DNA from 2 places in the Paenibacillus naphthalenovorans genome. Region 1 is predicted to be linked to the other one. Evidence: riboswitches for the same ligand, from Rfam matches in the RefSeq annotation. Region 1 holds a riboswitch; the other holds the start of a gene.
The links. Region 1 has a riboswitch for cyclic di-GMP ahead of IJ22_RS27145 (aspartyl-phosphate phosphatase Spo0E family protein). Riboswitches for the same ligand answer to the same signal wherever they lie in the genome.
Positions count from the first base shown of each region.

Region 2: another riboswitch for cyclic di-GMP. It lies ahead of IJ22_RS15135 (hypothetical protein); the one in region 1 lies ahead of IJ22_RS27145 (aspartyl-phosphate phosphatase Spo0E family protein).

Region 1 covers NZ_CP013652.1:1,372,348-1,387,695, reverse strand. The annotation lists gene IJ22_RS06720 (metal-dependent hydrolase) at 1-482, opposite strand, end outside; gene IJ22_RS06715 (lysophospholipid acyltransferase family protein) at 523-1,449, opposite strand; gene IJ22_RS06710 (GNAT family N-acetyltransferase) at 1,482-2,249, opposite strand; gene IJ22_RS06705 (DMT family transporter) at 2,472-3,365, opposite strand; gene IJ22_RS06700 (zinc-binding dehydrogenase) at 3,417-4,436, opposite strand; partial or broken gene IJ22_RS06695 (hypothetical protein) at 4,758-5,087, opposite strand; gene IJ22_RS06690 (hypothetical protein) at 5,445-5,975, opposite strand; gene IJ22_RS06685 (cyclase family protein) at 6,269-6,790, opposite strand; gene IJ22_RS06680 (hypothetical protein) at 6,828-7,325, opposite strand; gene IJ22_RS06675 (stalk domain-containing protein) at 7,784-9,427, opposite strand; gene IJ22_RS06670 (HD-GYP domain-containing protein) at 9,599-10,231, opposite strand; gene IJ22_RS27145 (aspartyl-phosphate phosphatase Spo0E family protein) at 10,278-10,463, opposite strand; cyclic di-GMP riboswitch class I at 10,571-10,659, opposite strand; gene IJ22_RS06660 (ABC transporter ATP-binding protein) at 10,963-11,574, opposite strand; gene IJ22_RS06655 (ABC transporter ATP-binding protein) at 11,564-12,493, opposite strand; gene IJ22_RS06650 (ABC transporter permease) at 12,539-13,405, opposite strand; gene IJ22_RS06645 (ABC transporter permease) at 13,402-14,388, opposite strand; gene IJ22_RS06640 (ABC transporter substrate-binding protein) at 14,415-15,348, opposite strand, start outside.
Region 2 covers NZ_CP013652.1:3,084,288-3,099,635, reverse strand. The annotation lists gene IJ22_RS15170 (5'-3' exonuclease) at 1-483, opposite strand, end outside; gene IJ22_RS15165 (hypothetical protein) at 523-747, opposite strand; gene IJ22_RS26370 (hypothetical protein) at 1,140-1,295, shown strand; gene IJ22_RS15160 (XdhC family protein) at 1,253-1,627, shown strand; rRNA gene IJ22_RS15155 (16S ribosomal RNA) at 2,177-3,726, shown strand; rRNA gene IJ22_RS15150 (23S ribosomal RNA) at 4,041-6,953, shown strand; rRNA gene rrf (5S ribosomal RNA) at 7,027-7,143, shown strand; gene IJ22_RS15140 (phosphoenolpyruvate synthase) at 7,177-9,855, opposite strand; cyclic di-GMP riboswitch class I at 10,129-10,216, shown strand; gene IJ22_RS15135 (hypothetical protein) at 10,353-10,559, shown strand; gene IJ22_RS15130 (HD-GYP domain-containing protein) at 10,629-11,234, shown strand; gene IJ22_RS15125 (acyl-CoA thioesterase) at 11,426-11,962, shown strand; gene IJ22_RS15120 (DUF3055 domain-containing protein) at 12,053-12,346, opposite strand; gene ilvD (dihydroxy-acid dehydratase) at 12,564-14,252, shown strand; gene IJ22_RS15110 (hypothetical protein) at 14,367-14,669, opposite strand; gene IJ22_RS15105 (HRDC domain-containing protein) at 14,888-15,348, shown strand, end outside.

The sequences.
Region 1 (15,348 bases):
GGGTCATACCCGGCCCACCATAATCCTAATCCGAAGGCATGAAGGAAAAATAAAAACGGATCAAAAATAGCGAGAACATCCAGATGCATCCATTGGCTGTTAAAAGGCCGCATACACTGTACACCATAAGCATTCAACCAATCGAGCCCTACGTGAAGAATAACCGCGGCAAAAATCCAGCCGTAAAGATGCATCCAATCATCCCAACGGCTGTAGGCCATCATCAGCGGCAATGTAATGAACGCAGGCCATATCAACAAAGCGGGTATCGAATGGGTAATTCCCCTGTGATATCTGATATAATACGAGAATCCCTTAATCCGTAGTATCGTGTCCAAATCGGGGGCATGAGAGCCAATCAATGTGCCTACCATAACAGCCTGGGCCAAACTTGGATTATGCGCCACTACGGGGTCCACATAAGCAAGTCCCGCCAATGTCGCGCCAATAATCAAATGGCTCCCTGTATCCATGTTCTTCATCAGCCTCACAATACCTTTGGTCTTGTAACACGAGTACCCATTATGAAGCGGATTCTATTCCTTTGCTGCTTTGTTTCCGTTCCGGGTGACAGTCCCATCTTTCCTCGGTATTAAACCAGTAAAACCATTGATCCGGAGCCATCTTGACCTTTTGTTCCAGAATTTTATTCAACGCATTGGTTGCCTCATACCGCTGATCCGTTTGAAATTGCCCGTTCAAGTCCAGTGGTGCGTCAAAGACGAGCCGGTGACAAAATCCCTTGGTCCGGTATCCGTAAAAAGAAAGAATCGGAACGCCATATTCCAATGCAAGATGTGCCGCACCGTTAGGACTCCTTGTGGCCCGGTTGAAAAAAAAGGCAGGAGGAAAGCTTCGGCGGTAAAAATCTCCCATAAGGAAGACTACACCATTTTGCTTCAAATGGCTCCGCAGCCTGCGAATAAGCTGCAGGGGCGGGACGTTATCGTAATCCAATCCGCGGCAGCCCAGCCGTTGGAATTTGAGATACAAAGGACGAAGCTCCTCACTCCCTGCCGTAGCCACCGTCAAACAGAGATACTTTTGTGACAAATACCAGTAATAGAAAAAAAAGTTGCCGATATGCGGAACCGTTAATATAACTCCTTTTTTGTGCTTGAGCGCCTCTATGAGATGACATTCGCCTTCAATTTCAAAACGCTTCTCCCAATGCCGCAGCAGCCCGGAGGAATCGAATCCTATTTCGTAAAGCGTCAGAAGGACCTGATAGAAATACGATCTGCAGTAATGGCAAAGCTGAAGCGTACCGGTGGTTTGAAGCAGCTGCTTCATATTACTCAGCACCTTTTTTCTCCATTTCACTGCAAACATAAAGAGCAGCCAGCTTAAGCCATAACAAGCTGAACGAATAGCCCAACGGGGGATGAAGCCGGCCCATCGGTGCAATCGATGTTCAAGCCCTGCCATTTTTCCTATCCAGACGTACAATGGAAAGCCTCCTCTGGAACGATGAGTTGAAATCACCTTAGAAATTTCTTTTTGTAGCTGTTCGTGATCTTTTCGGCCTCCAGAATAATGAAAAAATCCGCGGTATCAAAAATCTCGTCATAGGCAGGCTCGCCGCCGATTTCAGCGCCTAACCACTTGTAGCCTTTCATTAATGGAGGCAGCCTACGAAATAACTCCTTTTCGCTAAGCTCCATGTTTACCAGCTGTAAACCTGGAATGCGATGCGTTTCAAGCGGGGTAATTCCAAAGCGGTCCGTAATGACGTGATTCACTGCAAGCATCGTGTACAGCTCATTCAGTTCTTTAATGGTGCCCATATGAAGGCTCGCACATCCTATTAAATAACGGTATCCTTTTTGCTTGATATAATCGGCAATGCCTTCCCATAGCAGTTGAATGACCCTTCCATTGCGATATTCCGCCGCCACACAGCTTCTGCCCAATTCCAGGGTATTCCATTTATAATCTTCATAGCGGGACAAATCAAATTCTGTTTCCGAGTAAAATCCGCAGTGCTGAAGCACCCTGGGCCCGGGAAGCAAGCGATATGTGCCGACAACGGCCTGCGAATTCAGATCCTTAACAATGAGATGATCACAAAATTCGTCATACCGGTCCTGCTCCAAGCCTGAATCGTTCATTAAACGAAGATTACGCTGCTCCTCGACAAAAACCTGGTACCGTAAACGTAATGCTTGCTCAATTTCATCGGAACGATAAGCCAATTTAACTTCAAAAGGTAAAGAGTGCAGCTGTGCATTTCCCATTCGTATTGTCATCGGAATCTCACCTTTCTGCGATGTCTTCCAGCGGGCATCGGAAAAGAAATGGAACGCTTTACTTTGACTTTAGCCTTGAAGTATCAACTCATTGTTATACAGAGATTAATTTTTTGTAATTTCTGATTTTTCGATTCATCATTTCGGGTTCTTACAATAAACAAGGGGCCTCACCCAAGTCTTCGACTCAGATGAGGCCCCTTGTTCATTATGCGGATGGGTTTAGTGCTTAACAGCAATACTCCGTGCACGCTGACCCTGCTTCAGATTAACGATCCCGATACCCGCAAGTATCAGAACAATCCCTATTAAGACGCTCCAGCTCAACCGGGTTTGGAAAACGAGCGCGCTGGAAAAAACACCGACTACAGGCACCAGCAATAAACTCATGGAAGCCTTGGTCACATCAATTTTGCTTAAAATATAAAACCATAAGACATAAGCCAGGGAAGATGCGAGCACCCCCGCAAAGAGAACGGCGAATATGCCTTCTCTGCTCCAGGTGATCGCATCCCCTCTTTCAAAAGCCAATGACCCCAAAAGCAGCAGTATGGCGCCGATCAGCATCTGATACCCTGTAAACTGAATCTTATCGTGGGAATGGAGCACTTTTTTCATGATAATATTGCATATCGCCCAGCCCACCGCACCTAATAATACGAATACCTCCATCCACAGCTTCATCCCATTGCCGTCAAACTGAGCCGGATTTATCTCCATGACCATAACCAGTCCGATGATGCCGGTAAATACGCCTAACAATTTCATTTTCGTCAAACGTTCATCAGGCATAAAAAACGGAGAGATGAGCGTCAGCCATAGGGGCATCGTAAAATTCAGAACAGATACAAGGCCCGTATCCATATAATGAAATGCATATTGGGAAGCCGTATAAACATAGGCGATCTGTAAAAAACCGCATATTCCGTACCATTTCCAGTCTTCTTTTTTGGGCAATGGAATCCGCTTAACCCATATGACGGCAAATATGACCAGAGACCCTACAAGAAAACGCAGTGCGGAAAACATCATCGGCGGAAAATATTGCCCCCCGATATTCATTACAACCCAGTTAAATCCCCAAATCGAACATAAAAGAATAATAAGCCAATTCACTGTTGCTCATCTCCATAAATAAAAAAAAATAGGGAGGAAAAATACTCCCCCTCAAGGTATCAAAAAGATTTTTGCATGAGGTACCCTTCCATGAATCAAATCCTGAAACGCCCGGTCTCCATCCCGTAAGGAACGGATTTCCGACCAATCCGATTCGTTAATTTTGCCGCTCTTCAAGAGCTCGAGAGCATCGTAAAAGTCCTGTTTATCATAAGAAAAGGAGCCCAGGATTGATATTTCATTGCGAATACAAACATTGATCGGAATTTGCGTATGATCAATGCCAAGACCGATGTTCATGATGGTTCCGCCCAGATTCACCAGTTCTACAGCCGCGGAACGGGTGGCCTGGAATCCCGCAGCATCGATGATGACGTCAATTCCGGAGGGTCCCATGGCTTCCTTGATTTGATGCAAGTAATCAGGAGTATGGGGAGTAAATACCGCATGGGCGCCCAATTTTTCAGGCGTTCTCAAGCGGGCCTCGTTCGTATCGACGACGATGATTTTGGAGGCCCCCAAAATTTGTGCGGTCAGAAAGCTTAGCAAGCCGATCGTTCCCGCTCCAAATACGACGACGTTGGCAAACGGATGTCCTTCCATCGCTCTTCTGGCCGCTCGCAGCGAACACGCCAGTGGCTCAGTCAGAGCCGCCCGAAAAGGGCTTATTCCCTCCGGAAGAAGATGAACGGCAGATGCCGGCACATGAACATACTCCGCAAATGCCCCCGGCCGATGAATGCCGATGATGGCCCGTTTTGCACACAGCTGCACCAGCCCTTTGCGGCAGGAATTGCACGCACCGCAGGAAAGAAGCGGGTTGACTACAACTTTGTTTCCTTTTGAGAACCCGTTGGTCTTGGCTCCTACGGCCTCAACCGTGGCACTGAATTCATGCCCCATGACCAGCGGAGGTACCCGGAGGCTGTTATGTCCCAGATAGCCTTCAATTTCGGATCCGCAGATCCCTACGGCATCTACCTTCAACAGCAATTCATCTTCCCCGAATGCGGGAACGGCTGCCTCCTGTACTTCCATTTTTTCAGGACCTGACCAAACTAAAGTTTTCATCTTTCATCATACTCCTTGATCATGATAAATTCAACGCTTATCTCTTCCGCAGAGACGGCCTGGTTAGCAAGAAAGCCGGATGGGAAGACTCCATCGGAATGCGGATTTATTTCCTCCTTGTAAAACGCTTGCAAAACACTATATCGGCGAAAATATGACGCGCTCAGCATATTAACGTAAGACTAAATGATATGTATCGCTCACCATTCGGTTTATTATAATAAACCTAGTTTTATATACAAAATGTTACAATTATAATACCATAGGATCAATCCATTATTCAATACATTACCCAGGCAAAAACTTTGAGATGCCCTTTTGGCGCTTGGTCAGTTCTTTGTCCAGTTCGTCCAGCAGGATGTTGGCCAGAAGCAGGGTTAACGGCCCGCCTTGCGGCGTGCCCTCTTCCATCCTCTGACATCCCCCGTTATCCATGACTCCGGCGTTCAGGTAAGCCCAAATCAGTTTCAGCACACGCTTATGGAGTTCGGCTTTCACCGTTTTCCAGTGGATATTCAGGTAAGCTTGTAGCTCCACTACCGTTACGCCGTCCACACCGGGGGCTCCTCCGTTTTGGACCACTCGCTTGTAAGCGAGCCGTAGGTTGTCCCCTTCGAACATCCTCTCCAGTGTTACGAAGTGACTTCGCATATTCCGCAGGCCTCCCCAGATAAGAACGTCATCTGTCTGCCCGCGACCACTGGAGTCTACAGGATTAGCCCTTGGCGGCTTTGGATTTCATTATGTTTGGGCAACTCATCCGACTAACCCTGCCTCAAATCCAGTTCGTGTACCTTGACCCGTGCATTTGCCCCCGGCTTCCTTCGGATTCCGCCTCGCGGCGGACACCCTTTCCCTTAGCTACGGTAGGCGCTCGCCAGCCCCCGTTCGGGACTCTCACCCTAAAGATGACGCCCATGCTGGGCGTACCAAAAAAAGACTGACCAATGGCGGATCAGTCTTTTTTGGATGGGATGGCCGTACATCCTGCTTCGCCTGCTAATTCTTTCAAATCAAATCTGCAGGTTTATCATCGCCGACCGGCTCTTGGCAATAATTGACTTCACTGGCAGCTCCCAAAGGCGTAATTTCGTAAAGATACCGGCGAATCAGTTCTTTTTCCATCACGGTAAACGGCACAGATGAGCAAAGATCAAAATGAATGGTTCCCGTGATCATATCGTAGCTGTTAAAGGTCATCCTTCCGTTGGAAAACAGCTCATTCATCACCTCGACGATGCGGTTTTGATTTAAGCCTCTGCTCATTGCCGCTTGAACCACAGCCTCCGGAAGCTCACCAACTTGCGGGACCCGGTCAGCTTCAATCTTGTCATAGGATTTGACTTGATAACAAACGTGCTGAGGCAAATAACCGGAAGCGAATTTCTTCAACTTGGTTATTTCTTTATCGGGTAATTGCAAATTATCGTTCCATGCATAGATCGTGGCTTTATTGTTGCCGTCGGTATGAATTCTTACATATCTCAAATGAGGATACTGTTTTTTAATCATATGCTCCGATAATAAGCGAGTTCCCACTGTAATCACCTCGTTCCCGTAATGCTGAAGAAGCTTTCACACTATGATTGTTAACGCTTACAATCACGTCCTTAGCTTTCCGCTGCTATGTGCCCCTCCTCCCGTAGAGACATCGATATTTCATTGTATTTAATTGACATTCGATTCAGAATCATTCCTTGAATTTAAATCTACGATCGTTGGATGTAAAGTGCGGCCGGGGAAAAATGAAACGGTGCATGCGAAAATTCGGATCATTTTGATTCGACGCAAACAGGGTACCCGTTACAACCATGAACGGATACCCTTGCGATTCAATGATCAAGTATGGCAACGGCTCTCACCGGAGACCCGTCCCCGTGCCTAATTTTAAGAGGGAAGCCATAAAACATGAAGCTTCTTCCGTAAGGCAGCAATTCCAGATTTACCAGGTTCGTATAGGTTAGGATTCCGATCGCCAACAGGTTTCTCTCCACAGCTTCCGTAAGGTTTCCTCCTACAAAAGGCGGATTGGCTTGTTTAATTCGTTCAAACTGTTCCATTCCGCATTCTTCTATAAAAAACAAGCCTTGACGAACCGGCCACTCCGAATGTAATTTTACAAGCTGTGCCGTTCCGAAAAATCGTTCGACAGGAATCTCATCGATGGATTTCCCCCCCTGATGCATATGTGAGAAAGCATCGACATGCGTTCCGGTATGTGTGCCCAACGTCAATTGACGCAGCTCCCATGTATGCTCTTCGCGGGTATGAACCACTTCAACCTTCACTTCGGGATCACCCGGGTAAACGGTCATTCCATCCATTATCATCTCCGATAAATCAATAACCCTCATGTCTTCCTCCCCAAGAATTCTCGTTGAATCTTTGATGTTAATCCAACTTCACTGCATCTACAACTTTAATCAGACGCGCTTTGTTTTCTTGAGCCTTACCGGTCTGATAGATTTCATAATCATCGATGATCAGCGTGATCTGATAACGTTTACCGTTTAATTTTAATGATTCAAGCTGCCGGGCAGGGTTATCGGTCAACGAAAAACCGTTGCGCTGCTTCCCGACATCAGTTACCGGAATTTTGGCGGCGCAATGGCTGCTCGGGGTAAAATAATTAAGCAGTCCCCACCCTTCACCGGATTCATTATCGTCGATAAATACAATCTCTCCGCAAACCGTGGTCTCGCCTTTAAATTTGACTACAGCCCAATAATCCGACTCGTTGATCGGTTGAACATCCAAATCTTGGATCGTCATTCCCGCTGCGGTTTGACCGACCCTTGCCTGACGCGCATCAAAAATGTAATCTTCATGAGAATCGACCGGATTTCCCGGATTCATGATCAACAAGAACAAAAGCAGGATGTTGATCATATCCGCATTCCTCCCTTATCCATGATTGGCTAACGGCCTCAGCTTCTGCTTCAACTATCCAAAGATACAATGTATATATTCGGGTTCCTTGCGGAATATCCTCTTAGGCGTATAAACGAAATGGAGAATCGAGTAGGAGGGGGCGGCTAACCCCCGTCCTCTCACCTATGAAAACATGCAAGTCCCTTGTTCAAAAAATATGTATTGCTTGATTTGGATCGAAAAGGCGAGGAGGCGATTAAACACACCTCTGACTCTCCAGTGTTACGAAGTGGGAGATATCCGTCCCAAAAACCGAACGTACATTCTATATTGACATAGAGGGTCTTGCCCTCAGCTACGGTAGGCGCTCGCCAGCCCCCGTTCGGGACTCTCACCCTAAAGATGACGCCCATGCTGGGCGTACCAAAAAAAGGCTCCCGGCATATCACCGGGACCCTTCAGCTTCTTCAAACGTATCAATATACAATTTTTACGGTCCGCGTTTCCGGCAGATACTCTACCTGCGCACCCAAAACCTCGGACAGCAGGCGTACCGGAATCATGGTGAGTTCGTCTACCAGTCGGGCCGGCGATTCCGTAGTATGTTCAATACCGTTAATGGCATACACGTTACGACCCGTAAAGAAAGTGATTACGCGGCCGTTTTTTGTATAGACCGCCGCTTTGCGTTCGTCATCCCAAGTCACTTCGGCTCCCAGCGCCGCGGCCAAGTCCCTGACCCATAAATAGGACGTGCCTTCCTCGATAAACGGAGCCCTCTTCAACGGGAACGGCACGTTATCCACTGTATAGCTATCATCGTCCAGCTTGAAGGTGACCACGTGCTGAATTCTGTCTTTCTGCTCTGTCAGCTTCACATACGCGGCGATGTCTGTATGCAGCTTCTGCTTCCCGATGCCGCGAATCGGCTCCGTATGAAAATTCCAGGCTTTCTCGAGCGTTTGGGATACCCCGTTCACTGTTACGCCCAGCTTCACATATGCAGCATATGAAGTGTCTGGCTTTAGGGGCTCGGGTGGAATTAAGATGACGCTGTTGGTTAAATGATCGTCATTGCTCGGACTGTTTTGCAGCAGCTTCACCGGTTGACCCGATTCATCCTTCAAAGTCGCTTCAAGCAACTGGACTTCGCCAACGCCTTTTCCCGTTACGACTACCTTAAGCGGATACCCGACGGGATAATCTCTTGACGTATGCATACGTATTGGATCCGGATTTTCGTAACCGTCAAAAATCAGTGGAACATAGGGATCCCCGGGGGCAGGAGAGACCGTCATCTCCGTTTCGGAGTTTTCCCCATAGCCAAACATGATGACGACATAATCCCCGACCATCTCTATACCTGCTTCCGTAACATGCGGCATTAAAAAGGGCTTGCGGTGATACGGCGCATCAAACAGCTGGTCGATGGAATCCACGAGATTTCCCGTTTTAAAAGAAACATTTTCTCCGACGCCGCGAAAATATCCGGCATAAACCGCACGCTCGGAAGGGGTGGCTCCTATATAACCGGGCAATCCCTTCTTTTGATCATGCAGCGAAACCGAAGGCGTCGTCTCCCCTGCACGGTTCGTGAACAAATATTGGGCATGGAGTTGGGCAGCTAACGTCAGATTCCCGTTGAGCTTGACCGGCTTTAATCCGTAAAGCATGCGATAATCGTTGATCGCTTTCAGACCCAGTTGACGGGTCTGTGAGTATGCGGCGGGAACTTCGCTTATAGGGTTGTCTGCTACCGTGAACGTCCAATTCAAATGAACCGTCTGATAACCGGTAAATTGCAGCTGCACTTCAACCGAATGCTCCCCTGGCGTTAATCCCGCAGTCGGTGTATATGTAAAACTCATCGTTTCTTTATCAAAAGTCCCCGAAACAAGCTTTTGATCCAGCTTCATACTAAACGAACCAACCTGCAGTCCGTTCCTTTCGCCAAGCTCAAAACCGATGGTTGGCTTGGATATGCCCACCGTTCCTTTCGGATACCCGAAATAGGAGAACGATTCCGCGTCCGCTCTCGGGGCCGGAATGGTCAGCATGGCGATCATCATCCAAAAGGCAAGCCATACCTTCCATGTCGTGGATGTAAGAACCTTCTTCACTTCTGATTTCCCTCCAATCTTGTATGCTTCGGCTCTTCCTGCCCTTCATTAATTTTAATTCATTACCTTCCCCTCATTTTCCTTCCGTCCTATCAAAAAACAATAATTTGTAACATTTTCAGCTGTCAAAAGCCAAAATAAGCCACCGGCGGTGACCTACTCATCTCATCGTCATACGATTCCCGAATGATATATAGCTCTCGTATGATAGGCGAACGAATGTACGGAGTCTCTTTGAATATGTTCCAATATCATATCCTGGATGGTGAGAAACACCTGAACATAATGACCGTCAAATTGCGAATAACTCTGGTTCAGCAGTTCTTCGCGAGCGTGCTGTATGGACATCCCTTTTTTATAGGGGCGATCCGATATCATACAGTCGAAAGCATCCAATATCGAACAAATGCGGGCATATACAGGAATGTCGTTTCCCTTCAAGCCGCTGGGGTAGCCTGTACCGTCCCAACGCTCATGATGATAATGAATGGTATCGATGACATCCTGATCGGTAATTCCTTCCATGATGGCCATCTGAACTCCGAAAAAAGCATGACACTTCATATATTTCCACTCTTCCTGTGTGAGCGAGGATTTCTTTTTCAAAATGGAGTCATGGATGTGTACCTTGCCAATATCGTGTAAACAGCATCCTGCAATCAATTTTTGGGTTTGCAATTCATCAAAGTTCAGATAGGCCGCCATCAGCTTGGCCATTTTTCCAACCCTTATACTATGCTCATAGGTCACTATATCTTTGACCAGCAATTGTGTTAGTCCGTTTACCGCCTGTTCACCGTTCACTGACATCACCCTTTCCGTAAAATACCTCTCATTGTCCTTATTTCATTCATGTCAATCGCTTGATATACTCTTGGTATCTGATCACCGCACAATCCAATTCCTTGCTTAATGCTTTAACTTCCGGATCGGATAAACAAAGCTTGATGTTGAATATGCCATGCATTTTGAATCGAATTCTCTCAATTTCTTCCGATAAATGTTTCAATCGCTTTTCATTAAAAACACCGTACATGGCCTCTCACCATCCTCACAGGCTATAACATCCTCTTTTTAACGAAGCCATCTTTTTCGATTACAATAAAAAAGAAAACCCTCCGAATGAAGGGTTTTCTTCCTCATTCCGGCGGCTGGCTGGCATGGTGTGTTTCCACACGTTAGCCCCTTTAGCTTTGCGACACCACTTTTCAATGGCTGTGCCTTGATCGGACTATCATTGTTTGTACATTGTTACAATTTGGTGCAAAAGAAATATGTATATTGGCAAAACTATCGACATGGATAGTGTTAATTTATGGTGTTTCGACATCTTTTCTTTTATTCTAACACATTTTCCACAATTTGACTATCATTTTTACGAGTCTTTAGTACTATATTTTAGAATATCATCTAGGTCTTTTTACATTAAAAAACACCAGTACGAAACTAAATTCGCAGCTGGTGTGTTTTGCATGCCGATTTCCAGTCCCCTGCCGGTTCGGAAGTTTTATATTTCTCGGCTTGTTGTCAACCCCCTAAAGCGTCCTTGAAGAGCCCCATTTCATTACCCGGGTGCAAACCCGTCCGATCAAATGCTTATCATGACTGATCACAAGCATTCCCATACCGCGCTTTTCGGCCGCCTCTAGCACCGCATGCCAGATTTGGGCCTGGGTTATGGCATCGAGCATCGTGGTAATCTCGTCGGCAATCAAAAAACGGGTGTTAGGACCAAGGGCCCTGGCGATACAGAATCGTTGGAGCTCGCCGCCGGACAACTCGCCGGGCCGCCGGTTTAGCCATTCCTCCTCAATGCCTAAAGAGGCAAGAAGCTGTTCATCGGGGTCCCAGCTCTCCTTCAGTACGGACCGCATGAGCCATCGCGGGTTGACCGCTTTTTCCGGATGCTGAAATATCAGCTGAACCGGAAGAAAGCCTTTGGAAGGCAGAGGAGCGCCATTCAACAGAACGCTTCCCTCCTTGGGCTTCTCATAGCCAGCCAGCACGCGGGCTAAAGTGGACTTGCCGCAACCGCTTGGCCCGACCAGCCCTACCACTTCACCGGGCTTGATCATGATGTCCATCCCCCTGAATATCCAGGAACCTTTTTCGTAATGAAAACCCAGATTTCGCCCTTCAAGAAGCATGGATGCACCTCACCGATCCGCCGCGCAGCCATCGCATCTCGGGCAGAGAGTTCATGCATTCGTTCGTAGCCATCGGACAGCGCGGAGCAAACCTGCAGCCTTCAGGGAGCGCACCCGGATGCGGCTGAAAGCCCGGGATCGGATCAAAACCGTTTTGCGGGAGCGCTCTCCACAATGCCTTGCTGTAAGGGTGCCGAAGCTTTTCCCCGCTGCCGGCGAAATCATCCGGACGGGCCGTCTCTACGGTCGTGCCGGCATAAATGATGGCTACTTTATGAGCGATCTGCAGGGCTGCTTCGATATCGTGAGTGATGAACAACACACCGCATCCCTGATCAGCCAGCTCTTTGAAGAAGCCAAGCGTCTCCTTGACAACGCCGGCGTCGAGACCGGGAGTCGGTTCATCGGCAATGACAAGCTTTGCACCGCTCACGCTTGCCGTGGAGACAAGAATCCGCCTGGCCATTCCGCCTGACAGTTGAAAAGGAAACATGCGTTCCACTTCAGCCCCCAGTCCATACCGTTCAAAAATCTCCCGCTGTTTCTTGACCGCTTCTTTAGCGTCTCCGCGGTTCGTCCGAACCTGCTCTCCTACGCGCATCAACGGATTTAGATAATTGACCGATTGCGGGACAAGAGCAATCTCGCGCCCCCTTAAAGCAGCTTGTCTGGCTGTCGTAAGCTCTTCTCCATCATAACGAATGGAGCCGGAGGTCTCCGCACTGTCCGGGAGAATCCCCAGGATCGCATGGGCCAACAGGCTCTTGCCTGCACCGCTTGACCCGACTAACGCAACGATCTCTCCGGCATGGACGGTAACATTCAGCTCCTGTACCACGTTCAGCTTTTTTTGCTGAAAACCGCGGGTATACTGCAGGAAGGAGATGCTTAAATGATTCACTTCCAAAAGAACGGACATTTCCGCACAAAACCTCCCTTACGTATGACTCATGACCCCAAAAAACTACTCATTCGACCTGTGCGTTTCCAGGAGCAGCCGCAGATTTTCACCTGCCGTATCGAAGGCCCGTACAATGATCAGCAAACAAAGGCCCGGAAAAAACGCCAGCCACCATAAGCCGGTCGATAAATATCGCATAGACTCGGACAGGATGATACCGATGGCCGGCTGATGAGGAGACAATCCCATGCCCAAGAACGAAATCGCCGCCTCATGCAGGATCGCATGCGGAAAAATAAGCAGCAGGCCCACCAACAGCTGAGGGATCAAATGAGGCGTCATATGTCTAACGGCTACCCACCAGCGGGACTTCCCGAATCGCCGCGAAATCTGAACAAACTCGGACGAACGCAGCTGCAGCACTTCGGCACGGATAATACGCGCCAGACTCGGCCAATGGGTCAGGGCAATCCCGATGACAACCCCTCTGACTCCGCCGCCCAGAACAAAGCTGATCAAAATAAGCGTGACCAGATGAGGCACACTCAAAAACAAATCGATCAACCAGCCGATGATGCGATCAACCGTTTTCCCCATCGTTGCGGCGAGCAGCCCCAGAACGGCGGCAATGCTTACACTCGCAACCGCAGCCATCATTCCGACTTGTATGCTCAGGGTCAATCCTTTTAAGGTGCGTGTAAACATATCCCTTCCCAGCCAGTCCGTGCCGAAAGGATGAGCAAGAGACGGAACCCGATTGCGCAGTTCCAGATGGGTCGATAAGCTTACGTCACCCAGCCAATGCCCAGTGAACCATGTTCCTGCTATGAGAACAGCCGCAGACACAGCCAGGAACAAAGCCCTCTGTCTTGGATTGCATTTGGATGCAGAACGGAGGATGCGGCGTTCGGGGGCGATATTCCTCTTCATACGGAACGCCCCTCCCTGATCCTGGGATCTATCGCGCGATAGATCAGATCTGCAACTGTATTTCCCGTAAAGACGAACACCGCGCTGAACAGGACGATGCCAAGCAGAAGCGGGACATCGCCCCGAAGGCCCGCTTCCACCGTGGCCTGACCCAAACCCGGGTACGAAAACACCTGCTCCGCCAGCACGGCTCCGCCAAACAGCTCGCTAAAGCCTGCAAACTGTAAGGTCACTGCCGGCAGCGCCACTGCGCGCAAACCGTGTCTCCAAAACAGCCGAAATCCGCGCTCTCCGCGGGCTCTGGCAAACAAAATATAATCGCTTGCGAGCACATCCAGCAGCTTCTGCCTCGTATGCAGCGCGATGGGGGCGATGCCGATGACGCTTAACGTCAGTGCGGGCAATGTCATATGAAGCAATCTATCCCCCCATGTGACGTTCTCGGCGAGTACCCCGACCGGAACACCCAGGCCGATCGGAAACCAGCCCAGCCACACGGCAAAGAAAATCAGCAGCACCAGACCCAGCCAGAAGGCGGGAGTGGAAGCCAACGTATAACAGTACCATTTGATCAGCTTGTCCAGCCATGTATCTTTATTCATCGCAGCGATTACACCCGCAGTAAAACCAATGAGTCCCGATAAAACCCACGAGACTCCCATTAGCGCAAAGGATGCGGCAAACCGTTCGGCGATCACTTCCCCAACCGGAAGGCGGTACATCATGGAGATTCCCAAATCCCCCTGCAGCACGGCGGCTCCCCAATGAAAAAAGCGCTCCAACAAAGGCTTGTCCAACCCCCAATATTGGGCAATTTGTTCCCGCTGCTCCGGACTTACCCGCATCATATCGGCTCCGACGTAGGCTTGAATCGGATCGATCGGAGAGTAGCTTACGAGCAGAAAGGAAATAAAGCTGATGGCCACCAGGAGAAAGACAAGCCGTATGCTCTTCATCCATATAAATGTAATCATGCTTCGCATCATGGGGTAATGACTCCGTTCTCCCTCTATTTCAGCCATTTCCACTCTTCGATGTTGTCCGTCACCGGCCATCCGTGACCATGAGGGTGTATTTTCTGCTTTCCGATATCGAGTCCGTCCTTGACCAAATACAGATGATCGATATTCACAAGCCATGCCCAAGGCGCATCGCCCAAGGCGCTTACACCGGTGGTACCATCCCACTGCGCTTTTTTCCAGAACTCCATGGCCGCTTCCTCACTGGTCGCCTTCAGCGCTTGCTCCATATATTGATCGACGACCGGATTACTGTAATAGCCGGCGTTGTAATATTCGATACCGCGATATTTCGTGCTGAACAGATTGTACATCTCGAGCGGGTCGTGGCTTCCCCAGCCGAACAACACGGCACTGGAGTGCATCATCGTTTTGATATCGTCCCAGCTCTTGCCTTCGACCTTGATGTTAATGCCTATCGCCTTGATATGATCCGCTGCCGCAATCGCAAGAGACTGGCGCGTCACATCGCTGGCCGGATAGATGAGCGGGAATTCCGCTTTCAAGCCGCCCTTCTCTACAATGCCGTCGCCGTCGGAGTCCTTCCAGCCGGCATTCGCCAACAGACTTTTGGCTCCTTCCAGATCAGCGTCCGGGAAGACCGTTTTCGGGTTTGACCAAGGAAGACCGTCGTTGACCGTGTATGCCGGGGTTCCATACCCCTCCAGCACGCCCTTTACAAGGGCATTGCGGTCGATCGCCATATTTATCGCTTTGCGAATGGCGATATCGGCCGTTACATCGTTACCGATCGGATGACCGTCTTTTGTTTTGCCGCCGGAAGGGACAACAGGAAATACAATCCCTCTGTTATCGACGGTGCGTACGGCTTCAAGGCGCATTCCTTCCACCGTCTGCTTGCTGAATGCAGCGGGGATGTACGAAATGTCCACCTTACCGGCCTTGGCTGCGGCAAAAGCAGCA
Region 2 (15,348 bases), 1.7 Mb from region 1:
TTCTCCTTGTTTGCCCGCAATAATTTGCGAGGTCGTTTCACTCAATAATTGAAACAAATCATGGTCATTGCTGTATATGTAGCAATCTCCGCCAGACCACTTTTTCGACAGAGCCCCCATCAGGTCATCGGCTTCGTAAGGCGACAATGAAATCTGATGAATCCCTATCGCATCCGATGCTGCTTTGCACGTCTCATACTGATGGATCAAAGGTTCGGGGAGTTCAAACCGTGTGGCCTTGTAAAACGGATACTTTTTCCTTCTTGCGGTTTCGTCCCTTTTCACGTCCCAAACCACGGAGAGGTGAGTAATCCTGTGGTCCCTGATCAGGTTGAATATTTTCTGGTAAAACACCCTTAATGCATTGGTGTACATGCCTTTGCTATTTTTTAACTGGTCATCGGTTCGGTTATATGAGGTGGCAAAATGCGCTCTGCTCAACAAGTTAAATCCGTCGATTAATAATAAAGATTGTCCTGTCATCTTTTCGCCACATCCTTTATCTTAAATTGAAGCTGAACCTTACGATCTAATATCGCTCATGGAAACTCGAAATTCGCAGTCGCTTCGCACATAGTTGGTCCCGTTTATTTTAACGCTAATCGGCGTAATCCGTTCAATGGTTCCGCCGTCCTCGACTCTCACCGGAATATCATCAGCGGTACGTTCCCAGACGGATACTTTCAACTGAAACAATGATGCAGCGAATAGTTCCGTATCGGAATAAAGAGCTCTGGTATCTGACATTGTTTTCACCTCAATCTACAATATTCGACGTAGAAATAAGTAATTCCTCTTAAGGATTATGAAAGTATCTTTGCTGCGTTTTTGGGAAGCTGCGCAGGTTTGGATGCCCTGCCGCATGACCGGCGAATAGCCTTCACTCCATCCGCTGGCCGGAAAACGAAATCTGTCGTCTCATCAGATGAAAACAAAAAAATGACAATTATTCCTAGTGATTTTATTATATTAATATCTCTTAGATCACCAGTTGGAATGACAGGAGAAAAATCGAATAACCGAATCACTTTAACGTTGGAAAGAATCGACCGGACAGCCGGAGTCAACATGAATGTTGATTTCTGGTGAGTCCGGTTTTTGTTTTGGGTTGATTGCCATTGTGAATGGAGATGAACAGATTGCAGCAAGTTTCGTTGTTGATTGTTCATGCGGATTATGTGATCACTGTAGACCGGGACAGGCGGATTTACAAGGATGGGGCGGTTGCCATTGACGACGGCAAGATTATTGTATCGGAAAAAGTCATGAAGACATCGCCTATCTTGGGGGGTTAAGCTCGGGAAGCCGCATCCGCAAAATCGTAAAGAGCCTCCGGTCCGACGATGTGACATTGACGCAAGAGAGATTGAACAGGCTGTTTTCCCCCATCGGTTTGGATATCGGGGCCGGGACGCCGGAAGAAATCACGCTGAGCATCATGGGAGAATTGGTGGCACATCGCCGCAGAAGAAGCGGCGGTTTCTTGCGTGAGGCGGCAGGGACATCGCGGAACCTTTTGACGCTTAGGCCGGTGACCGTAAGGGGCGAAGGCTCTGCATGCAGTGATATAAATGATTATACGGCCTCGGGACTTAGCGACGTGTGCGTACACCCAGGATCATTTTAGCCGCGCTCGGAGGAGAGCATGATTCGCCGCATCGTCCGACGGAACCGAGAGCAGAGCACCTATGCGGTGCTTTTTTATTTTGAACGAGCACCAAAACATTGGATAATATGATACAAATATCTAGGTTGGAAAATATAACTGTTGCATCGGGATAGTAAGTATGATAAATTACTAATCCTGAGCTGCTGCGAGGCAGACAGGATACAAGTCAGACGGTTTCTCTGAGCTTGCGGACGATCCCAAGCATGGAAAACAAAAGACTTGCAAAACGAAATCGAATATGATAGATTATTAAACCGTGACTCCGAAAATACTGCAACTGAATCAGCGTCTGGACGAAAGGATTCGTTCCTCAGTCTGGATAAAAAAACAGTTGCCAAACGGTACGGAGTTATGGTAGATTGATTTTCCGGCCGCATGAGACAAGCGGATCGGTGAAACCATAAAGTAATTGCCCTTTGAAAACTGAACAACGAGTGAGTGCGAAGTCTCGTCAAGAGATTTCAAAACAAGTCAGTAACGAATTGAGCAATCAATTTTCTCTAAACTTTATTGGAGAGTTTGATCCTGGCTCAGGACGAACGCTGGCGGCGTGCCTAATACATGCAAGTCGAGCGCTGGGGTTCTCCCTTAGGGGAGACCTCCTGGAGCGGCGGACGGGTGAGTAACACGTAGGCAACCTGCCTGTAAGACCGGGATAACTACCGGAAACGGTAGCTAAGACCGGATAGGTGGTTTCTCCGCATGGAGGGATCAAGAAACACGGTGCAAGCTGTGGCTTACAGATGGGCCTGCGGCGCATTAGCTAGTTGGTGGGGTAACGGCTCACCAAGGCGACGATGCGTAGCCGACCTGAGAGGGTGATCGGCCACACTGGGACTGAGACACGGCCCAGACTCCTACGGGAGGCAGCAGTAGGGAATCTTCCGCAATGGACGCAAGTCTGACGGAGCAACGCCGCGTGAGTGAAGAAGGTTTTCGGATCGTAAAGCTCTGTTGCCAAGGAAGAACGCCTTGGGGAGTCACTGCCCTGAGGGTGACGGTACTTGAGAAGAAAGCCCCGGCTAACTACGTGCCAGCAGCCGCGGTAATACGTAGGGGGCAAGCGTTGTCCGGAATTATTGGGCGTAAAGCGCGCGCAGGCGGCCGCTTAAGTTTGGTGTATAAGCCCGGGGCTCAACCCCGGATCGCACCGAAAACTGGGTGGCTTGAGTGCAGGAGAGGAAAGCGGAATTCCACGTGTAGCGGTGAAATGCGTAGAGATGTGGAGGAACACCAGTGGCGAAGGCGGCTTTCTGGACTGTAACTGACGCTGAGGCGCGAAAGCGTGGGGAGCAAACAGGATTAGATACCCTGGTAGTCCACGCCGTAAACGATGAGTGCTAGGTGTTAGGGGTTTCGATACCCTTGGTGCCGAAGTCAACACAATAAGCACTCCGCCTGGGGAGTACGCTCGCAAGAGTGAAACTCAAAGGAATTGACGGGGACCCGCACAAGCAGTGGAGTATGTGGTTTAATTCGAAGCAACGCGAAGAACCTTACCAGGTCTTGACATCCCTCTGACCGGTACAGAGATGTACCTTTCCTTCGGGACAGAGGAGACAGGTGGTGCATGGTTGTCGTCAGCTCGTGTCGTGAGATGTTGGGTTAAGTCCCGCAACGAGCGCAACCCTTGAGCTTAGTTGCCAGCATTAAGTTGGGCACTCTAAGTTGACTGCCGGTGACAAACCGGAGGAAGGTGGGGATGACGTCAAATCATCATGCCCCTTATGACCTGGGCTACACACGTACTACAATGGCCGGTACAACGGGAAGCGAAGGAGCGATCCGGAGCGAATCCTTATAAGCCGGTCTCAGTTCGGATTGCAGGCTGCAACTCGCCTGCATGAAGTCGGAATTGCTAGTAATCGCGGATCAGCATGCCGCGGTGAATACGTTCCCGGGTCTTGTACACACCGCCCGTCACACCACGAGAGTTTACAACACCCGAAGTCGGTGGGGTAACCGCAAGGAGCCAGCCGCCGAAGGTGGGGTAGATGATTGGGGTGAAGTCGTAACAAGGTAGCCGTATCGGAAGGTGCGGCTGGATCACCTCCTTTCTATGGAGTCCATGCTGACGGTAGGTCAGCGGACAATCTGCAACGTAAGTTGCAACGGCACTCACTCGTGTTCAGTTTTGAAAGGTGCAATGCCTTTCAAAGCTTAGCGTGTTCTTGGCAAAAGTTGATAGTTGCATCGGCAAGCCGGAGCATGGTAAGATGCCTTTCCTGCCGGTAAAACGGCAGCGAAAATACGTTTGTTCCTTGAAAACTGGATATCGAAACGAAGCAAAATGCTGAATCATCCCGCTGCGATTTTCGTGAGGAAATCGTCAGCAGCCGATACGTAAGTGTCGGTACCGAATAACCAAATTGGTTAAGCTAATAAGAGCACACGGAGGATGCCTAGGCGCCAGGAGCCGATGAAGGACGTGGCGAACGACGAAATGCCTCGGGGAGCCGTAAGCAGGCTTTGATCCGGGGATGTCCGAATGGGGAAACCTGCGTATCGTAATAGATACGTACCATGCAGTGAATACATAGCTGCATTGGAGGCAGACGAGGGGAACTGAAACATCTAAGTACCCTCAGGAAAAGAAAACAAAAGTGATTCCGTCAGTAGCGGCGAGCGAAAGCGGATTAGCCCAAACCAGGGGGCTTGCCCCCTGGGGTTGTGGGACGTCAACGTGGGTTGAGCAGAGTAGGTGAAGCGGTCTGGAAAGGCCGGCCAGAGAAGGTAACAGCCCTGTAGCCGAAATTCTGCGAAAGCCCTAGACGGATCCCGAGTACCGCGAGACACGTGAAACCTCGTGGGAATCCGGCAGGACCATCTGCCAAGGCTAAATACTCCCTGGCGACCGATAGTGAAGCAGTACCGTGAGGGAAAGGTGAAAAGAACCGCGGGAGCGGAGTGAAAGAGAACCTGAAACCGTGTGCTTACAAGAAGTCAGAGCCCGTTAAAGGGTGATGGCGTGCCTTTTGTAGAATGAACCGGCGAGTTACGTTTGCAAGCAAGGTTAAGGTGAGAAGCCGAAGCCGCAGCGAAAGCGAGTCTGAATAGGGCGAATGAGTTTGCAGGCGTAGACCCGAAACCGTGTGATCTACCCCTGTCCAGGGTGAAGGTGCGGTAACACGCACTGGAGGCCCGAACCCACGAATGTTGAAAAATTCGGGGATGAGGTGGGGGTAGCGGAGAAATTCCAATCGAACTCGGAGATAGCTGGTTCTCCCCGAAATAGCTTTAGGGCTAGCCTCGGGAGATGCGTCGTGGAGGTAAAGCACTGATTGGGTGCGGGGCCCGCCAAGGGTTACCAAGTCCAGTCAAACTCTGAATGCCACAGACGTTAACCCGGGAGTCAGACAGTGAGTGCTAAGATCCATTGTCAAGAGGGAAACAGCCCAGATCATCAGCTAAGGTCCCCAAGTGTGTGTTAAGTGGGAAAGGATGTGGAGTTGCGCAGACAACCAGGATGTTGGCTTAGAAGCAGCCACCATTCAAAGAGTGCGTAATAGCTCACTGGTCGAGTGACTCTGCGCCGAAAATGTAACGGGGCTAAACACACCACCGAAGCTATGGGTCCAGTAATGGGCAGTAGGGGAGCGTTGTAATCGGGTTGAAGTCAGACCGTGAGGACTGGTGGACTGGTTACAAGTGAGAATGCCGGTATGAGTAACGAAAAGATCAGTGAGAATCTGATCCGCCGAAAGCCTAAGGGTTCCTGAGGAAGGTTCGTCCGCTCAGGGTAAGTCGGGACCTAAGGCGAGGCCGAAAGGCGTAGTCGAAGGACAACAGGTTGAAATTCCTGTACCACCGTGAACCGTTATGAGCAATGGGGTGACGCAGAAGGATAGTGACGCGAGCTGATGGATGCTCGTCCAAGCAGTGAGGCTGGTGTGCAGGCAAATCCGCACATCGAAAGGCTGGGCTGTGATGGGGAGGGAAAATTGGAGTACCGAAGGTCATGAGTTCAGGCTGCCAAGAAAAGCCTCTAGCCAGGGAGAAGGTGCCCGTACCGCAAACCGACACAGGTAGGCGAGCAGAGGATGCTAAGGCGCGCGGAAGAACTCTCGTTAAGGAACTCGGCAAAATGACCCCGTAACTTCGGGAGAAGGGGTGCCCCGGTAGGGTGAATAGCCCGAGGGGGCCGCAGTGAAAAGGCCCAAGCGACTGTTTAGCAAAAACACAGGTCTGTGCGAAGCCGCAAGGCGAAGTATACGGGCTGACGCCTGCCCGGTGCTGGAAGGTTAAGGGGAGCGGTTAGGGTAAGACCGAAGCTGTGAACCGAAGCCCCAGTAAACGGCGGCCGTAACTATAACGGTCCTAAGGTAGCGAAATTCCTTGTCAGGTAAATTCTGACCCGCACGAATGGCGTAACGACTTGGGCGCTGTCTCGACGAGAGATCCGGTGAAATTTTAATACCTGTGAAGATGCAGGTTACCCGCGACAAGACGGAAAGACCCCATGGAGCTTTACTGCAGCTTGATATTGGACTTTGGTACGATCTGTACAGGATAGGTGGGAGCCAGGGAAGCATGAGCGCCAGCTTGTGTGGAGGCGACGTTGGGATACCACCCTGATCGTATCGGAGTTCTAACCTGGTGCCCTAAGCGGGTATGGGGACAGTGTCAGGTGGGCAGTTTGACTGGGGCGGTCGCCTCCTAAAGCGTAACGGAGGCGCCCCAAGGTTCCCTCAGAATGGTTGGAAATCATTCGCAGAGTGCAAAGGCAAAAGGGAGCTTGACTGCGAGACAAACAGGTCGAGCAGGGACGAAAGTCGGGCTTAGTGATCCGGTGGTACCGAATGGAAGGGCCATCGCTCAACGGATAAAAGCTACCCTGGGGATAACAGGCTTATCTCCCCCAAGAGTCCACATCGACGGGGAGGTTTGGCACCTCGATGTCGGCTCATCGCATCCTGGGGCTGAAGTAGGTCCCAAGGGTTGGGCTGTTCGCCCATTAAAGCGGTACGCGAGCTGGGTTCAGAACGTCGTGAGACAGTTCGGTCCCTATCTGTCGCGGGCGCAGGAAATTTGAGAGGAGCTGTCCTTAGTACGAGAGGACCGGGATGGACGTACCGCTGGTGTACCAGTTGTCTCGCCAGAGGCACGGCTGGATAGCCAAGTACGGAAGGGATAAGCGCTGAAAGCATCTAAGCGTGAAGCCCCCCTCAAGATGAGATTTCCCAGTACGTAAGACCCCTTGTAGACGACGAGGTAGATAGGTTCGGGGTGGAAGCACGGCAACGTGTGGAGCTGACGAATACTAATCGGTCGAGGGCTTATCCAAAAAGCACATGAAGATGATCAGCGGCTTGGTTTCGATCCAGTTTTCAGGGCGCAAGCCTTGAGAAATGAATACGTTTGGTGATGATGGCGGAAGGGAACCACGCGTACCCATACCGAACACGGCCGTTAAGCCTTCCAGCGTCGATGGTACTTGGACCGCAGGGTCCTGGGAGAGTAGAACGTCGCCAAGCAAAAAGCCTGCCTATGGCAGGCTTTTTTATGTCTTACTCAAAGTCAGTGCCTTCCAATATTTGCACGTAGCCGCTCGTTCCGTTCAACCGGACATAAGCGCCGTCTTTAATCCGTTCGGTCGCTTTTTCAATTCCAACGACGGCCGGAATGCCATACTCCCGGGCAATCACCGATCCGTGCGTCATCAAACCGCCTACTTCCGTGATCAGGCCGACGACCGAGGTAAACAGCGGTGTCCATCCGGGATCGGTATAGGGAGCGACTAAAATTTCCCCGGCATTCAGCTTGGCTTCCTCCGGCTTAAGAACGACTCTTGCAACACCTTCGACGATACCTGCGGATACCGGCGTGCCTACAATCGCGCCCTCCGGCGCTTCCACCACATCACGCAATTTTCCGGAAATGATTTCTCCTTCGCTTGTCATCACCCGGGGAGATTTTAGTTTTTGATTCCGTTCATGCTGCTTTTCTCTTGCTTCTACGATGGTTGGAACATCTCCTGAAAAGCGGTTTTCCAACAGTGCGATGAGCTCTTCCAGCGTTAAATAATACACATCGTCTTTATGCCGAAGGACTCCTTTTGCGACAAGTCCGTTCGCTTCTTCCATTATCGCGCGTTTGTAGATGTCAAACAGCTTCACCACACAGAACTTGTGATGCTCGCGCATGCCCAACAGGTGGCGGTATAGCTTAATCAACCGGGATATGCTTCTTTTTTGCCAAAAACCAAAATGCGCGGCCATTTCTTTTCCCGCCGCCTCGGCTTCAAGCCTGCCTTGTCTGAATTTCTTCCTGTGCTCCCCGGCCGCTGCCGTTCTGATATTGCTGATAATGGAAGGGATCAGTTGGGTAGGCTCTTCGCGCCATCTTGGTCTGGTGATGTCAATTTCACCCACACACCGCATACCGTATTTCTGAAGAAAGCTCTCCAATTCTACTTTAAATTCATCTCCGCCCGGAATCTCGCCCAATTTTTCATCGAAATGGTCGCTGCTTGCTTTCTGCAAATAATCAATTAAGCCGGGATACTTTCGTATCTTATCAGCAAGGTCTCCCAACGCCAAGCCGAATTCGGTTGTCACATTGCCGGGAAGAGATTTGTACAATGGATTCAACAACCTATCTGCCCGTTCTTTCCCCACCCTTTTGTACAGCTTCTTTTTAAGCGTTCCGGAAGCCAGGACACCTGCAATAAAATAGACGGCCACTCTGGGAATCACCTTGGGCATTTTCTCGATACTCTTCCTGATCGCGCGAATCCTGTCCGCCCCTGAGGCGGAAAATACATGGATCCCGGTTTCACGAGTGATACGATCAATAAGGGCGGAGGCCTTTCTGTTCGCCTTAGCGGGATCTTGCACAAACCGGTGATTGATTACTTTCAATGCCAAGGGAATGATGATCGGCGCCAGTTTACTGACCGTGCGTAATATTGTGCCTATCGGTATGGATCGATGGCGAAAGGCTTCTCGGCTCATGACTTCCTCCAAAGCTGACGCTATGGATTCATCCATGCCCTTGAATATTTTTAGCATTCTGTTTCGAACAGGCCTTATAGAAAGAGGAGCGGTAAAATCAGCAAACATTCTTCCCCCTGCATGATGCAGGATGTACGGTTCGGATGAAGCAGGATTTTTCTTTATAAAATGAAGAAGGCGGCTCAAAACGGATATAGCCAGCGGTTTCATTGGATCAGTCATCATTTGAATGTAGCCGAAATTTATAAATACATGCAATTGATTATCTGAGACAGGCGGTACCGGATATAACGATGTAATCGGCCGACTTTGGAGAATATAAAATTGACCGTCGGCAAAACCCCACTCCACATCTTGCTCCGAGGCATAGTGAGCTTCAATTTTTTTACCCAATATTGCCAGTTGAATGATTTGATGATCCGTTAAAGCCTGCAGCTGCTGTTTCTCCGGAGGGAGATGCTGAGCAACCGTTCCTCCTTCCGGCACGGCATATATGGCTGTTTCCTTCTTGGAAACCTGTTTTTTTACGATTTCACCTGCACGCACCTGATACAAATCCGCAGTAACCAAACCGGATACAAGGGCTTCTCCCAAACCGAAGCTTGCATCGATCGATACCGTTCCGCGATGTCCCGTGACCGGATCCGCCGTAAACATAATTCCGGACACCTCCGGGAAAATCATGTGTTGAACAACGACGGAAATAAACACTGAACGGTGGTTAAAGCCGTTTTTGGCGCGATACGAGATCGCCCGGTCTGTAAACAGTGAGGCCCAGCAGTTTTGTACGGCTTTGAGCAGCTGCTCCAGTCCGCAAACATTCAGATAAGTATCCTGCTGTCCCGCGAACGAGGCCGTCGGCAGATCCTCAGCCGTAGCGCTGGAACGAACAGCATAAGCTTGAGCTATCCCAGTGGTTTCCCACGCTTTTGAAATGGCCGATTTAACAGAGTTGGGCATCGAAAGGGAGGTGAGATGTTCGCGAATACGCTGTCCCAATATACGTATTTGCTCCAATTGTTCATGGCTGACGCGGTCCAACTGATCGAACAGTTCCTTCATCTCCCGGCTGGATTGAATGAATTGGCGGTAGGCGGCAGTTGTCACGCAAAAACCCTGCGGTACCGGGAAGCCGGCTCTTTTCAGCTCCCCGAGGTTGGCTCCTTTTCCGCCCACAGCCGGCAGATGGGATTTATCAATACTCTGAAAATTCAGCACATATATCGTTGGCATTTTTCCAACTCCTTAATACGAAATGGCAGCTTGCATTGGTTCCCAATATATTGATCTTGTCACTGAGTTGTCAACCATTTTTTTGCTGATTTTCATATTATTCCATCCCCCGGCAAAAGCCGTTCTCCAATCGATGGTTTACATGAGGAGAGGCTTTTCCATTCACAATATATAGTATAAAAATGAAAATTTTTACTATAAAAAAGGAATTTGATTGAATATGTCGAACATTGTTAGCTAATATCTAGTTTTTTCTAACTAATCTCCTTTGAAAAGTGATAAAGGCACACCCATTGAAAAGTGGGGTCGCAAAGCTACAGGGGCTTCAGTGTGATAAACACTATGCCAGCCAGTTACCGAAATCCGGATCATCAATCCTCCAATTTCGGGGGATTTTTTGGTTTTGGGACGTATTATGTAGCATTCTTCCATCGTCACTCTAAGTAGATGAGTTGGTCCGTATTTTGTGAAATCATTGATGAGAGGAGAGAGTGAAAATGTATCTTGGCCGAGTTCCTGCAATGGGATTGGATGAGATTCGAAACCAAACCTATGAGGAATTAAAACACCACTACACAAACCTGAAAGCTGAATTAAAGGTGGCTCGCGTTAATTTTGAATTTGAAAGGGCAGCCGATCTTAAGGAAGAAATCGATTTTATTTTAAAAGAATTATCAAGAAAAAAGGAAAAAAAGACCAGTTGATGATTGACATACGGGACGGTTTCATATGAAGTCTGCATGGATCAGTTTCTTGGTATGGAGGAGTAAGTCATGAAAAATGAACGATTGCTGTACATTCTTTTTAGATTAATGAAGAAAGAGTTAAGTACATACGAACATTGCATGCGGGTTGGCAAAATGGCGAGAATCATGGCATCCTATCTTCATTTCAATCAGGAACAAACACGTAGTCTGGTCGTAGGATGTCTGCTTCATGACATTGGCAAGATTTTTATTCCAACGGATATTATTACAAAGAAAACAGGTACGACGGCAGAAGAGTGGGAAACCATGAAACGTTATCCTGTGCTCGGAGCAAATCTGGCGCAAAAAGAAGGAATTCATGATTTGAATATTATTGAAATCATTAAATACCACCGCGAACGCTGGGATGGGTCCGGTTATCCTTATGGCTTGCGCGGTGAGTTCATTCCGACTTTTGCGCGAATTTGCTCTATCCTTGACGCTTTTGATGACATGCTGCAGGACGGTCCTCACAGAAAAGGTTTATCCGTTCAAGAAGCCAAGCAAGAGCTGTGGTATCAGAGCAGGAAGCAATTTGACAAAAATCTTGTTCAGGTTTTCCTGAGCATCCCGTTGCATGAATTAAAGACATTCTCCGGCTTCGGCAAATGGAGAAAAGAATATTACGGTTGAGTATACCAAATGCCTCCTGTGATTAATCCGGGGGGCTTTTTTACATTCGGTTTTCTCCAACGGCGCCGGATTTGGGCAAACGGGAAGCGACACAGCATTGACAACATCTGGGTTAGCCTGCATAATGTGTTCAAAACGTACATGCGCGTACGGATGATGTACATGAACATGAAGGAGCCGGCAGACTGTATATGGAACAAAGATATGTCAAGGAATCTAGATGCTACAAAACATCCCGAGTATTTCCGACGGATGTCAATAATCACAATACGCTGTTTGGCGGAAAGCTGATGGCCTATATCGATGATATCGCTTCTATCGCGGCTTCCAAGCACTGCCGCAGAAACGTCGTGACGGCTTCGACGGATTCTGTCGACTTTTTGTCACCGGTTCGAACAACAGATTCGGTATGCTTGGAATCCTTCGTAACCTGGACGGGAAGAAGTTCTATGGAGGTCTTTGTCAAAGTGATTACCGAGGATTTGAAAACGGGGGAGCGCACCATTGCCGCGACGTCATTCCTTACTTTCGTGGCGCTCGATGACAATAAGAAGCCCGTTGCCATCCCGGCAGTCATACCGGAAACGGAAGAGGAGATCAGGCTTCACGAAACGGCTGTGCATCGCGCCGAGATGCGCCGATTGCGCAGGGAAGAAAGCAAGAAATTTGCGGACTACCTCACGGTGAGTTTCCCGTGGGAATCGGATTCAGGCTCTGATCATTCCTAGAGTGGAGCCGTAGTGAATCGATGGAAGTGCAATCATCATGGAAAAGCCGATCTTGCCCCTTACGGGAGCTATCGATCGGCTTTCTTCACTTTAAATATCGGTAAAGTTGACCGGCCCCACAACCTCCGTTAAGAAGGCTGTGAGCTCCGCCGCTTCTTCCTCATTGAGCTTGTATACGTGCTCCAGGTAGCCCTCAGCCTCCAGATCGTCCGGCCCGATGACAGCCGTGCGTCCGGTCTGCAAATCCGTGACCATCTTTTTTCCGTAAAAACGGTTAGTCGTCGTGATGGCCAAATCGAATCTCCGCAGCGAATCTCCGACAAAACAAACGAACCTTGTTTTCGTTTCCTCCGTACCGTCGTATAAATAATCAAATTCCATAATTTCCGCTTTCTCCTCCGTTTCAAGCTTCCGTAAGTTATTCGAATTATAACAGATTTTTCGGGGCTTCGCCAAAAAATCCGATCGCGAGATGACTTTAGCCCGATTTCGACCATGCGTTTCGTTTTCATTTCGGGTGAAACATGGTACAATCGGAAGAAGCGGTAGCATTCATAGAATGAAGCGATTCATAGAGTAGAAACGGAGGCTTGTAAGAAAAATGTCCAAGAGAAAAATGAGAAGTGACATGATCAAGAAGGGCTTTGACCGCGCGCCTCACCGCAGCTTGCTGCGTGCTGCCGGCGTCAAAGAAGAAGATTTCGACAAGCCGTTTATCGCGGTTTGCAACTCCTATATTGATATCGTTCCCGGTCACGTCCACCTGCAGGAATTCGGGAAAATCGTAAAAGAAGCGATCCGTGAAGCGGGCGGCGTTCCGTTTGAATTTAATACGATTGGCGTAGACGACGGTATTGCGATGGGACATATCGGTATGCGATACTCCCTCCCGAGCCGTGAAATTATTGCCGATTCCCTGGAAACGGTGGTTTCCGCTCACTGGTTTGACGGAATGGTCTGCATCCCGAACTGTGACAAAATTACGCCGGGCATGATGATGGGCGCTTTGCGCGTCAATATTCCGACGGTTTTCGTCAGCGGCGGGCCGATGAAAGCGGGTAAGACCAGCGATGGCCGTTCGATTTCATTGTCCTCCGTATTTGAGGGCGTAGGCGCCTACCAAGCGGGCAAAATCGATGAAAAAGGCCTGCAGGAGCTTGAACAGTACGGCTGTCCGACCTGTGGATCCTGTTCCGGCATGTTTACGGCCAACTCCATGAACTGTCTGGCTGAAGGTCTTGGCCTTGCGCTGCCGGGCAACGGTACGATTCTTGCTGTCGATCCGGAACGCAAAGAATTTGTGAAACGTTCGGCAAAGCAGCTGATGGAGCTGATCCAAAAGGACATCAAGCCGCGTGACATCGTCACCGTTGAAGCGATCGACAATGCGTTCGCTTTGGATATGGCCATGGGAGGTTCCACCAATACCGTTCTTCATACGCTGGCCATAGCGCATGAAGCAGGGATCGACTATCCGATCGAACGCATCAACGAAGTAGCGAAGCGTGTGCCGCATTTGGCCAAAATCGCACCGGCCTCCGATTATCATATTGAAGACGTGCATAACGCCGGCGGCGTGAGCGCGATCCTTAACGAACTGCTCAAAAAGCCGGGAGCGATCCACGGCGACCGGATCACTGTAACCGGCAAGACGCTGAGAGAGAATGTGGAAGGTCATGAGATTCGGAATACGGATGTCATTCGTACGCTGGATAATCCGCACTCCGAACAAGGCGGATTGGCTGTTCTGTTCGGCAATCTGGCTCCGAACGGCTCGATCATTAAGGTCGGTGCGGTCGACAAATCCGTAGGCGGCTACCATAAAGGGTCGGCCATTTGCTTCGATTCCCAGGAAGAAGCTCTTGCAGGCATTGCCAACGGTAAAGTGAAGGAAGGCCATGTGGTGGTCATCCGGTACGAAGGACCCAAAGGCGGACCGGGCATGCCGGAAATGCTCGCACCGACTTCCCAGATCGTCGGCATGGGGCTTGGCGCGAAGGTGGGCCTGATTACGGACGGACGTTTCTCCGGCGCATCCCGCGGTATCAGCATCGGTCACATTTCTCCGGAAGCGGCAGAAGGCGGTCCGATCGCATTCGTAGAAGACGGAGACATCATCGAGCTCGATTTGAACAACCGCAAGATTGAGCTTCTGATCAGCGAAGAAGAATTCGAGCGTCGTAAGGCGAACTGGAAAGGCTTCGAACCGAAGGTGAAGACCGGTTACTTGGCCCGTTATTCCAAGCTTGTTACGTCCGCCAGCACGGGCGGCGTTATGAAAATAGATTGATCTGTCCATGAATAAAGACAGCCCATCGGTATTACCGCGGTGAGCTGCACCTTCAATGGTTAGGGATGTCTAACCATCGGGGGGCAGTTCAGGATGAGGCTGTCTTTATCCTTTTTATTCGTCTACATGATCGTCACCAGACGAATCGTGGGTCGGATGGGCATCGGGATACTCGCGTGAAATGCCTGCGTGAAGCTCCCGGTTTTCGTAGGTAAATTGATTATGCGGCCGCTGGTCTTCTCGCCATGGGCTACTCTTGCCGAGAGATTCGGTTTCCAGGCTGCTTCCGTAGGGCCCCTCCGGAAATTCCTCCGCGGTCAGGTCGTTGCGCTGGGATTCGACGGTTTTCAGATCGGTATATTTCTTTTGAGGGGCTTCCTCTATAAAGCCGTCTCGATTACGGTCGATCGAAGCCATTTGTTGTCACCTCCTTGGGACTGGGTGATAAACTGTTGATTTAATTTTCCCCTTATCATGGATTATTATCCAAAACCTGCTTGATTTTGTAGGTTCTCCATGATATGATCGAATTAATTTCAAACGTCAATGAGGAAGCACCTCTCTTACTTACCGTAGGAGGGTGCTTTTTTGCGTTTGAAAATCATGAAGTTCAGGAGGGGAGCCCATTGAATCTGATGTTTATGAACAGTCTGGAAAAGGCGACGGAGGAGGGAAGAGTCCGGACGGCTCAGGTATCCATCGTTGAAAATCAAGGCGTATGGGTCGTGATGTGGAATGAAATCAAGGAGGACGGGCGGTCGGAGCAGGAGACCTGGTACGAGGGCTTGCATTGGGATGAGATGATGTCCTCCTTTCGGGAGGGGGTATTTATGAAACAGTGTGGAGGCTTTAAACCCCTGCTTGAGATGAGCGTAAGTGAGGTTGACGGACTGGATGGACGCGCCGCGTTTGTTCAGATGCTGCATTTTTACAGCGAGAAGCATTCGAATGAGGAGCTTTATGAGGCGCTGCGCCAATGGCGATGGAAGCAGGCGTCGCGCGAGAGCAAAGCGCAGTTCATCGTTGCTACGAACCGTTTGCTCAAACTGATCAGCACCTTCGTTCCCCAAACGGAAGAAGAACTGCTGCAGCTTCC